2 regions of the uncultured Rossellomorea sp. genome follow, and region 1 is predicted to be linked to the other one. Evidence: riboswitches for the same ligand, from Rfam matches in the RefSeq annotation. Region 1 holds a riboswitch; the other holds the start of a gene.

Region 1 (5,812 bases):
TTCTGTATTGGCGTTCCACAATAACTTGACATGATCACTGCCTGGAGTTGCTTTCAGTCCGGTTGGGGTAGCAGGGGCTTCACTGTCCACGACTTCCTGTGGGACAACCCGGACTTCCTTTGTTGCCGGGGATTCGTTTCCTTCCGAGTCCACAGCCGTCACACGAAAGGTGTATGCCTGCCCGTTTTCCAATCCATCCATGATCGAAGTGGTCGTATCTGTAGAAGTGGTCGTTCCATCAGGATGGTAGATCGTATAGGAGACTGCACCTTCTGAAGCTTCCCACTCAAGGGTGACCGATTGGTTGGCGGGAGTTGCAGTCAGGTTGGTTGGTGTCGCAGGACCTGCCACTTGTTCAGGCAGCAGGAGGGCAGGAGTCGGTTGTTCGTCGTTTCTGAGCTTCTCCATTGCCGCTGAGCTGGTTGCCTGGTAAATAATACTCCGGTTTGTGATGCCATCAACTACCCCATCATTGATGAGGGCAGTATTGAGAATATTATCCTCCGCATCCGCAATCCCTACCTGGCGAAGGCTGCTGTCATGCAGTCCCTGACCGGAAGTCGTCAGTTTGATTTCGTATACGTCATCGGGAGTGAGATACATGTCGTAGTTGGAGTTAAAGTCCCACAGCGGTACATCAGGATAAGCGAATTTCTTTAACCAGAGGACCAGGGATTCTTTCGGCTGGATGGTTTTGTCGTCGATGGGCCATCGGTTGGCCGGGCTTGAGAAGTTACTTGTAAAGTATTGGAGTTGATAATCTTGTAGATTAATTGCTTCTGAGGTGGTGTTATAGATTTCGACGTACTCATAGGGCTGACCGGTGTCTGCGGATTTGGTGACGATTTCCGTGATGACAAGAGGCGGGTTGGTCTCTTTTGCATTTGCGCTGTGACCATGAAGCAATAAAAGTCCTGCTATTCCTAAAGCAAGAAGGACGGCTATACGGGTGATAGATCTGTTTTTCAACTTCATTTCCTCCTTTTAAAATGGTATTTATGTATAAATGAAAAGAACCCCATGGCAATGGAGTGCACGATCATCGTACACACGAATTGACACAGGGTTCTCCTCATCTCTACCCGCTATATAATCTCACTAACTCAATCATACAATGAGCGCATAAGGGTGGCAATGGCCATTCGGGAAAATTTAGAATTTTTAGATATATCATTGAAATGAAGGATAGATTGGTGTATGATAAAAGGAATAGTAAGAAGAATGAAGCTTGGTAGGAAGAGGAGAAGAGATCACCTATGAAGCGAACTGTATGGTTTTTTCACTATGGAGTGGAGAAATCAGGCATTCGCTTTGTGGCGCGATCTCTTTTTCATTTAAGGAGGATGGCGAGATGACGCAGTACATGAATGAAGCAACGGAATTTTTCTGGCAGCATGATATCTATTTTCGGATACTGGTGAGTGCTGTATTAGGGTTCATCATCGGCTGGGACAGGACATCGAAAAATAAACCGGCGGGGTTAAAAACGTATACGTATGTATCAGTGGCCTGTACATTGATCACGATCGTCTCCATCGAAGGGGCGGAGATGCTCAGTCAACCGGACAGCGGAAAAGTGATGGACCCGTTTCGTCTGGCGGCGCAGATCGTATCCGGGCTCGGATTCCTAGGTGCAGGCGTGATACTGAAAGATGGATTACGAGTGAAAGGACTGACTTCAGCGGCGATGATTTTTTACGTGGGGGGAATCGGGATTGGTATCGGAGCCGGGTTTTATTCCATTGTCATCTTCGCAACACTCGTAACCTTCATCATTACGAAGATAGGAAACTTCTTTGAAGAGCGGGAGATCACATCGGTTCCTCTACCATGGGCCCGGAAAAAAAGTAAGACAGAAGAGGAAGAAGAAAAAGTAGGAACATAAATAGAGTTGGAGCTCAACTTTCCAGTGGTTGAGCTCTTTTTTTGGTTAAACATCCAGATTCCAGAGCTTCGGATCCCCTGAAGAAATGGCGAGGGCACCCGCTCTTAGTCCGTTCAGAATATCTTCCTTATTACTGATCAGGCCACCAGCGATGATGGGCAGCGTAGTCATGGTCGTCAGTTTATCAATGATGGACGGCATGAGACCAGGAAGGACTTCAATCGCATCCGGCTTGCAGTTCTGTGCGATATCAATTCCTTTGGCAAGGGCATTACGGTCGATAAGAAAAAGGCGCTGGATCGTCATCAAACCTTCTTCCTTTGCATATTTGATCAGGTTGCTCCTTGTTGTGATGATTCCAGCGGGCTTCCAGATTTCTGCTATGTATTTAATGGCACTTTTCGTATTGGACAATCCATCGATGAAATCAATATGTATGAACGTGGTTTTACCTGCTTCCTTCAGCTTTTTCAAATACCCATCCATGGTAATCAGATTGCCGGTTAGGATGAACACGATGTTGGCGTTTGACTGCATAGCCTTTTCCAAGTCTTTTTCTTCCTTAATGGAAGCGATGACTTGGGATTGGACGATGTCGATAATGTTTGGTTTCATGTTTTTGGCCCCTTTTAATAGTCTGAATATTTTTTCTTTTAGTATAGCATAATTGTTTTGGGGGTTGAGAGGTGTAACCTTGGCTTTCTTGTAAACTACTATTGTGCACGATGAAGTAAAGTATTAGGGAAGAATCTAAGCGATTTACTTGAAAAGCGTAAAATACTCAACAACTAATTGAAGACTGGTTCAAGTGCCCAATTTCCGTAATGTAATTTACTTAAAAACAGGATTGACAAACCAATTCAAATCCTTTACCATTACCCTAATGCTTAAACGCATCATAACATTAATTTAATAAAGCGATATCTTCTTATCCAGAGAGGTGGAGGGACTGGCCCTGCGATACCTCGGCAACGGGTTCTTACGAATACCGTGCCAATTCCATCAAGTCAATTGACTTGAAAGATGAGAAGAGCGGGACATATACATACTTTTGTGCCTCTCTTCTTATGAAGGGGGGCACTTTTTTATTTGAGCCATGATCGTCAACAAGAAGTATACATAGCGAAAGGAGCAAGTCTTATATGATTAGAGTTCAGAATGTTACGAAAGTATTCGAGACGAAGGATGGCCCATTCACCGCTTTGAAGAATATTTCCTTCGAAGTGAAGAAGGGAGAGATTTATGGTGTGATCGGATTCAGCGGAGCGGGAAAAAGCACGCTTGTCCGCTGTCTCAATTTTTTAGAGAAACCATCATCGGGTGATATTTTCATAGAGGGGCGCAGCCTGAAAGATCAGTCGGCCATCGATCTGAGGCAGGAGCGGCACCGCATCGGGATGATCTTTCAGCACTTCAATCTGTTTCAATCCCGGACGGTGGCAGGGAATATCGCCTATCCTCTGAAACTTGCAAAATGGCCAAAAGAAAAAATCAGCGAGAGAGTAAAGGAATTGCTCGCGTTTGTCGGACTTGAAGATAAAGCGAAGCATTACCCGGATCAACTGTCAGGAGGGCAGAAGCAAAGGGTGGGGATAGCAAGAGCCCTGGCGACGTCGCCTTCGATTCTACTCTGCGATGAAGCCACATCCGCACTTGATCCTCAGACGACGGAATCGATTTTGAATTTATTAAAGAGAATCAACGCGGAGTATGGCATTACGATTGTGATGATCACTCACGAAATGGGGGTCATCCGGGAAATCTGTGATAAGGTCGCGGTCATGGAAAATGGAGAAATCGTTGAAGAGGGAAGCGTCTTCGATATCTTCTCCAACCCGCAGACCCCGACGACGAGAAATTTTGTGAAGAGTGTCATGAATGATCAGCTGCCGGCATCGGTTCTCGACAAATTGAATGACAGTAAAGAAGGGCGCATCTGCCGCCTCATTTTCAAGGGGGATTCGACGGGCACGCCGGTCCTTTCCGAAACGGCAAAGAAATTCGATGCCCACATTAATGTATTGTTCGGCCAGATCACGGAACTCCAGGGCAAGCCGTTCGGGAATCTCATCGTACAGATCATCGGCAGTAAGAACGAAACAGAAGAGATCCTGGATTATTGGAAGAACATATTATTCGTAAGCGAGGTGGAGAAACGTGCAAGTTAATTGGGAATTATTTTGGCCAAGAATTATAGAAGCGACATGGGATACCGTGGCGATGGTGTCATTCTCCCTTCTATTTGCAACGTTGATTGGGCTTCCCCTCGGCATCATCGTCGTTGTCACGCGGAAGGGGCACTTACTTGAAAATAAAGTCGTCTTTTCCGTATTGAGCAGCATCATCAACGTATTTCGTTCGATCCCGTTCATCATCTTGATGGTGGCCATCATCCCCTTTACAAGATTGGTAGTGGGCACATCGATCGGAACGGCGGCAGCCGTGGTACCGCTTGTCGTATTTGCAGCACCGTATATTGCAAGACTGGTAGAGAGCTCGCTCCTTGAAGTGGAACCGGGTGTCATTGAAGCGGCGGAGTCCATGGGGGCAGGGCCGTGGCAGATCATCTTCGGGATCCTCATTCCGGAAGCACTGAGTACACTGGTCCTGAATATTACGATCGCGACCATCGGACTCGTCGGAGCATCGGCCATGGCCGGGGCAGTCGGAGGCGGTGGACTCGGGGACCTCGCCATTGCTTACGGATATCAGCGATTTGAAACATCCGTCATGATCGTGACCGTCATCATTTTAATCGTGATGGTGCAGGGACTGCAGACAGCAGGGAATACATTATCAAAAATCATCAGGAGACGTTAGGAGAGAGGAATATGAAAAAATCAATCAGCCTGGCAAGTATCGCCATTCTATTAATCACCCTTATATTGAGCGGCTGCTCGGGAGACAGTGCATCCGGCTCAGGTGAAAAAGAAGTCGTTAAAGTCGGAGTGAATGGATCTGGGGTGCCGATTTGGGAGTATATGAAGGAGAAAGCAGCGAAGGAAGGGATTGAAATCGAGATTGTGGAGTTTGCCGATTACGTGAGACCGAACCAGGCGCTGGCCGATGGGGATATCGACCTGAACGCCTTCCAGACGATTTCGTATTTTGATTCATTCGTTGAAGAACATAATCTGGACCTTGTACCGATCGGCTCGACGATCATCGCGCCGATGGGAATCTATTCGGAAAAATATAAATCGGTAGAAGACTTACCGAAAGGCAGTAAAGTAGCCGTTCCTCAAGAGGCAACGAACCTTGGCCGCGCCCTTCTCCTATTGGAGGAAGCAGGTTTGATACAACTGAAAGAAGGATTTGATCAGTCACAGGGTCTCGAAGCCATTAAAGAAAACCCGAAAAACCTTGAATTCACACCGGTCGTCGCTGCCCAGACACCGAGGGTACTCCCGGATGTTGCGGCATCGATCATCAATAATGGCGTGGCTGTTGAAGCAGGGTTCGTACCGGTTGATGACAGCATCTATATCGAAGGGGCGGAGTCTAAGCCGTTCATCAATATCATCGCAGCGCAGGAAAAAGATAAAGACAATAAGACCTATAAAAAGATTGTTGATCTCTACCAGGAAGATGACGTAGCGGAACATATCAAGAAAACATATAAAGATTCCCTGATCCCGACATTCGTGCCGGTCAGTGAATTGCATTAGGAGGGAAAAGAGATGAGTCAACCAGCAGCGATTGCCCATCGTAAGAACAACATCCTCTCGGCAGTGGATCAACTGGCTGTGAAACTCGTGTCGACCAGCCATCAGATCCACGACAATCCTGAAATCGGTAACGAAGAGTTCTTTGCTTCAGAGACCTTGACCACCCTCCTTGCAGCCAACGGATTCTCCATTGAACGGGGAGTGGCGGGCCATGAGACTTCCTTTGTGGCACGCAAACATTCAGGAAAAGAAGGGCCGG
Region 2 (5,812 bases), on a different contig from region 1:
TGTACTTGCAAGGGATGCGAAAAATTGTTCAGGTAATAAATCTAAACGTTTTGCCTTACTAAAGGTTTTCATATACTCACCCACTACATTTTTTTGAAAATTAATTACTTTCAAATTCTAGTCACAAATGATATAACGGAAAATAAAGAATGTAAAGGAATAAATTCCAAAAGTCTATAATGAGGTGAAGCAAATGATTCAAAAGATAGGTCTCGCACAAATGGATATTGTGTTCGGAAACCCTGAAGAAAACAAGAAAAAAGTAGAACAATGGGTTAAAAAAGCGAAGAATGACGGCTGTGATACAGTTGTGCTGCCTGAGCTTTGGACGACTGGATATGACCTTACAAGAATGGATGACATCGCTGATAACGGTGCGAAAGATTCATCTTCTTTCCTGACTTCTCTATCAAAGAAATATTCCATTCACATTGTAGGTGGTTCTGTGGCAAACAAAACACAGAATGGGGTGAGCAATACACTTTTAGTTGCGAATTCCGATGGCAGGTTGGTGAAACAGTATTCAAAGCTTCACCTTTTCAAGCTAATGAATGAACATCATTATTTACTTCCTGGACAAGAAGATGGCATGTTCACCCTTCAAGAAACAGAGATGGCAGGATTGATTTGTTACGACATTCGTTTTCCGGAATGGTTCAGAAAACATGTACTATTGGGAGCCAAGATTGTTTTTGTCGTAGCAGAGTGGCCAGCAGCACGAATTGATCACTGGCAGACCCTCTTAAGGGCACGAGCGATTGAAAATCAGTGCTTTGTAATCGCCTGCAACCGTGTGGGCAGTGACCCGAACAATGAATTCGGCGGTTGTTCCCTCATCATTGATCCCTGGGGAGAAATTCTTTCAAAGGGATCTCAAACGGAAGAATTGGTTTCAGCTGAAATCAATTTACATGAAGTAGAAAGAGTCCGAAAACAGATTCCGATATTTCAGGATCGAAGACCGGATTTTTATTAGAAAGGTTATTTCTTTAAAAAAACCGTTGACATGGAAAATACTTCAATGGTACCATTCAATTCATATGGAACATTCTGAAAGTTTAATTAAATAGCGTACGCAACTCTTATCAAGAGCTGGCTGAGGGATTTGGCCCTATGAAGCCCAGCAACCGACCATAATACCGTATTAAAACGGGGCGCAGTAAGCGCCGGATTGACTAATCCAGTAAGGCACGGTGCTAATTCCAACAGAAAGATTATCTTTCTGAGAGATAAGAGGCGACGAAGATACCTTCTTCAAGCCTCTTTCGAACATGGAAAGAGGCTTTTCTAATGCCACGGAAAAGCCTCCATAACACTGTACTCATAAGGGTGTACTAAAAGGAGGAACGAAAATGGCAATTACTAAACTCAATACGTATCAACCACTAACTGAACAGTCGGCAATTGTGCTGGCCATTCGTTTAAGAATTTTTGAAGATGGAACTCTCTTGACATGTAAAGAAATAGGAGACGGCAACTTAAACTTGGTATTTCATGTAGTAGAGAGTGAAACAGGTAAAGGAATCATTATTAAGCAAGCACTTCCCTATGCAAAGGTTGTAGGGGAAAGTTGGCCATTGACAATCGAACGGGCAAGAATCGAAGCCGGTGCTCTAAAGCTTCAACGATCATTTGTAGGGGATCTGGTTCCTGAAGTGTACTACTCAGATCCTGCACTTGCGATTACGGTAATGGAGGATTTGAGTGCACTGACGATTGCCCGGGCAGGCCTTATCAAAGGGGAAAAGTATCCACAGCTCTCCCAAGACATCGGAACTTTTTTAGCCAATACACTGTATTTCACATCTGATTATGCCCTTCATCCTTTCAAGAAAAAGGAATACGTGAAAGAATTTTCAAATCCTGAGCTATGCAAAATTACTGAAGATCTCGTATTTACTGATCCTTTTTTCAATAGTGAAACCAATGAATTTGAGGAAGAGTTATCTCAAGATGTTCAAAAATTATGGGAAGATTTCACTGTAAAGCTTGAGGTGGCAAAATTGAAAAAGAGCTTTCTGACTGAAGGGGAAGCGCTACTGCATGGAGACCTTCATACTGGTAGCATCTTTGTAGATCAGAACCAAACAAAAGTGATCGATCCCGAGTTCGCCTTTTATGGACCGATTGGCTTTGACATTGGACAATTCATTGCAAACCTCATCTTCCAGGCGGTTTCAAAACCTGAAGAGAAGGATACGATTCTCCATCACATCCAGAATACCTGGAACGTCTTCTCTACGACGTTCTCCAAACATTGGATGGAAAGCCGAGATGCCTACACGAAAGTAAATGGCTACCTTGAATATGTATTGGAGAAAAGCTTTCAGGACAGCATCGGCTTTGCAGGATGTGAATGTATCAGAAGAACCATTGGCCTTGCTCATGTTGAAGATTTGGAGAGCATCGCTGATCAGGAACAAAGAATAAAAGCTAAACGTACTTGCATAGCTCTTGGAAAAGAACTGATCGTGAAACGCAAACAGATCCAGTCCATTGAGGGACTCATATCCTTAATACAGTCACATTCTTAATGAATAAAGGAGATTGACATGACACAAACACTTACAATTCCAACTTCACTAGAGTGGCATGAAGATTATTTACTGATTCTAAATCAACAAAAACTGCCTAACATAGTGGAATACAATAAACTCTCGACCATTGAAGATTATTATGATGCGATTATCACCCTAAAAGTGAGAGGGGCTCCTGCTATTGGCATCACGGCGGCTTACGGATTAGCCCAAGCAGCCTGTCAGTATGAAGCGAATACCCTAGCAGAATTCATGGACCTCTTTCATCGGGACAAGAAATACCTCATTGAATCACGGCCTACTGCAGTCAACTTGGTTTGGGCTTTAAATCGCCTGGAAAAGGTATTAGAGCATATATCTTCGGTTAATGAAGCCAAAACCAATTTACTCCATGCTGCAATCCAACTTCATGCAGAAGACGAGGCAGTATGTCGTTTAATAGGAGAATATGGATTAAGTATATTGAAGGACAAACATAAGGTGATGACCATTTGTAACGCAGGTTCCATTGCAACGAGTAAATATGGGACGGCATTAGCCCCATTTCATTTAGGAAGAGAAAAAGGAAAAGCTTTTCAGGTTTACGCATGTGAAACGCGGCCCGTTCTGCAAGGGGCACGACTGACTGCTTGGGAATTACAACAATCCGGAGTTGACGTCACCCTCATCACCGATAGCATGGCGGCTCATACAATGAAAGAAAAAGGTATAGAAGCAGTCATCGTTGGTGCTGATCGCATCTCTGCCAATGGGGATACCGCAAATAAAATCGGAACGTCCATGCTTGCCATTCTGTGTAAACACTTCAATATTCCTTTTTATGTTTCTGCTCCATCCTCCACATTCGATCTTTCAATCCGAAACGGTAATGAGATTCCGATTGAAGAAAGAACCCGGGAAGAGATCACAACAGTAGGTGGAACATTGATTGCACCAGAAAACGTTCCTGTTTATAATCCCGCCTTCGATGTTACTTCTCATGAGTTGATTACAGGCATTATAACGGAAAAAGGTGTTCTCTACCCTAGCTTTGAAGAAAGTATTCAACAAACCATCGGTTAAATCCAAAGGAAGAGCAGGAGATCCCTCCTGCTCTTCCTTTTACTTCCTTGCTATTTCTCATACAGTTTTGACGATGCCCACATCTCCCTCGGGTTCACTTCGTATATGCCATTTTCCCGATACATAAACTGATGAATAATAAATTCTCTTCTCAGGGTTGCAAAGTCCTCATGAAATTGTTGAATATATTCATTCAAATCTTTTTCCTTATATTTTTCTCCCACCTTTAATCCTTCCACCATATGTTCCAATATAAATAATTTCTTTTTTTGTTGAGAAGGAATATTTTTGATTCGTCCATTTTTCTCAAGGAAATTATTCTTTACCTTCTGTTTTTCTTTCAATAACTTCTCTGACATCACATTTTCCCCTTTCTCTTCCTGAGCAAACTGATGAAGAACATTTCCATGATGACTCAAAACCTTTTTATTCAAATAGTAGTAAACCGTGTTCTTCTCTCTTCGTGAATAAACAAGATTGCACTCTTTCAGTTTCGTTAGATGATGGGATATTGTCGGGGCAGTGAGTCCCAGTTTTCCCGCAATGGCTCCCACATGTAAGCTTTCAGATGCCAGTAAATAGACAATCTTGATTCGGGTAGCATCACCCATCGTTTTATGAAAAGCTACCTGTTTACTTAATTGCAAAAGGTCTCCTCCTCACTATTTAGATTACCATCTAATTAGATGATAATCTAAATAGGGTTGTAATTCAATCACTAATTATAAAAGGTTCTTTTCTTAAACTTTGTTGCTTTTGAAAAAGCGAGTAGTGGGTTGATTTCCGATCCAGGTGCTCGCTTTCCGCGGGGCGTGAGTTGAGCCTCCTCGGGCTTTGCCCTGCGGGGTCTCAACTTTCCCGTTATTCCCGCAGGAGTCGAGCACCTTCCGCTCCAATCAACTTTCTAAGTGTGAGTTTCTTACTCTAGACTAATATAAATATCATAATTGTTTAGAATACAGCATTTTTCAAAATGTACAGTAGATTTTAGCTGGTATAGGACAAACTGTTTCATTCAATTGTTTATTAGCATAAATAAGCTGTGTCACGAAAACTCTTATACATGGTGAGGGCTGCGTAGACTCCATTTTGGTCGTTCCGAGACCCCGTTCGGCTAAGCTGAGGAGGCTCGGCCGAATGCTAGCTGCAAGTGGAGCAGTTCCCTCACCACCTAGTACACGCTAATTGACAGAGCCCTGAAGAGCTTATGTTAAAAAGCAACAATCTTTGAGAAAAGAGCGGTATAAAAAAACAGGCAACCTCCATTTGGAGGATGCCTGTTTTTCATTCTATTGTTCTAACAACAATAAGGTTTCTTTCTTATCCACCTGCTTACCGGCATAGCCTGTAAGTGTTTTATTCTTTCCAATGACCCGGTGACATGGGATGATGATGGGGAAACGATTGGCTTTATTCGCTTGTCCTACTGCCCTTACAGCTTTAGGTCTTTGAATCGCTTGGGCTACATCCTGATAAGACCAGGTTTCACCAAATGGAATCTGCTGCAGGATTTTCCATACTTCTTTCTGAAAAGCTGTTCCTTCTATCTTTAAAGGAAGATCAAATTCCCTTCTCTCTCCTTTAAAAAATTGTCTGATTTGTTCTTGTGCAATTTTTAATATCGGATGATCCGTATCAGAATCCGCTTTCCCCTCATCTTCTATAAACTGTACTGAAATAAGATAGCTCTGATCTGCTTGAAGCTCTAGTTTCCCAATTGGGCTCTCCATCACAATTGCATGAAATGACATTATACTGGACTCCTTTAAGATTTAGGTAGATAAATGTGGAAGATGGTTCCTTCTCCGACGATACTCTCAACCCGAACGCTTCCTTTATGCTCTTTAATAATTTTAAAGCTTACCATTAGGCCAAGTCCAGTCCCCCGTTCCTTCGTAGTATAGAACGGTTCGCCAAGCTTTTTAATTTTATCCTTTGAAATCCCGCCTCCCTGGTCTTTTATTCTAATATGAATCATTTCATCCTCTGTCTCTTGAATCTCGATGGAAATAACCCCACCGTCCGTCATTACTTCAATCGCATTCTTGATCACATTAATGAATACCTGCTTTAACTGATTTGGTTCTGCAATGATGGTAGAGAGATTCTTTTGGTAATTCTCCTCGTACTGCACATTGTGCATAACTGCCTGAGCACTTAATAGTTCAACCGTATCTTTCATGATCCTTATTAAATTCGTTTCTTGATATTGA

Evidence for each region. Region 1 has a riboswitch for S-adenosylmethionine ahead of Q1B03_RS05895 (methionine ABC transporter ATP-binding protein). Riboswitches for the same ligand answer to the same signal wherever they lie in the genome.
Region 2: linked by a shared signal. The riboswitch ahead of mtnK (S-methyl-5-thioribose kinase) and the one ahead of Q1B03_RS05895 (methionine ABC transporter ATP-binding protein) in region 1 are both predicted to bind S-adenosylmethionine.

Annotation. Positions count from the first base shown of each region.
Region 1 covers NZ_CANKZT010000001.1:1,115,103-1,120,914, reverse strand. The annotation lists gene Q1B03_RS05910 (lamin tail domain-containing protein) at 1-969, opposite strand, end outside; gene Q1B03_RS05905 (MgtC/SapB family protein) at 1,352-1,885, shown strand; gene Q1B03_RS05900 (glycerol-3-phosphate responsive antiterminator) at 1,931-2,500, opposite strand; SAM riboswitch class I at 2,811-2,915, shown strand; gene Q1B03_RS05895 (methionine ABC transporter ATP-binding protein) at 3,028-4,053, shown strand; gene Q1B03_RS05890 (methionine ABC transporter permease) at 4,043-4,705, shown strand; gene Q1B03_RS05885 (MetQ/NlpA family ABC transporter substrate-binding protein) at 4,717-5,553, shown strand; gene Q1B03_RS05880 (M20 family metallopeptidase) at 5,566-5,812, shown strand, end outside.
Region 2 covers NZ_CANKZT010000002.1:355,337-361,148, reverse strand. The annotation lists gene Q1B03_RS08740 (pyridoxal phosphate-dependent aminotransferase) at 1-72, opposite strand, end outside; gene Q1B03_RS08735 (carbon-nitrogen family hydrolase) at 194-976, shown strand; SAM riboswitch class I at 1,080-1,236, shown strand; gene mtnK (S-methyl-5-thioribose kinase) at 1,353-2,534, shown strand; gene mtnA (S-methyl-5-thioribose-1-phosphate isomerase) at 2,553-3,599, shown strand; gene Q1B03_RS08720 (metalloregulator ArsR/SmtB family transcription factor) at 3,650-4,246, opposite strand; gene Q1B03_RS08715 (methylated-DNA--[protein]-cysteine S-methyltransferase) at 4,889-5,350, opposite strand; gene Q1B03_RS08710 (PAS domain-containing sensor histidine kinase) at 5,365-5,812, opposite strand, start outside.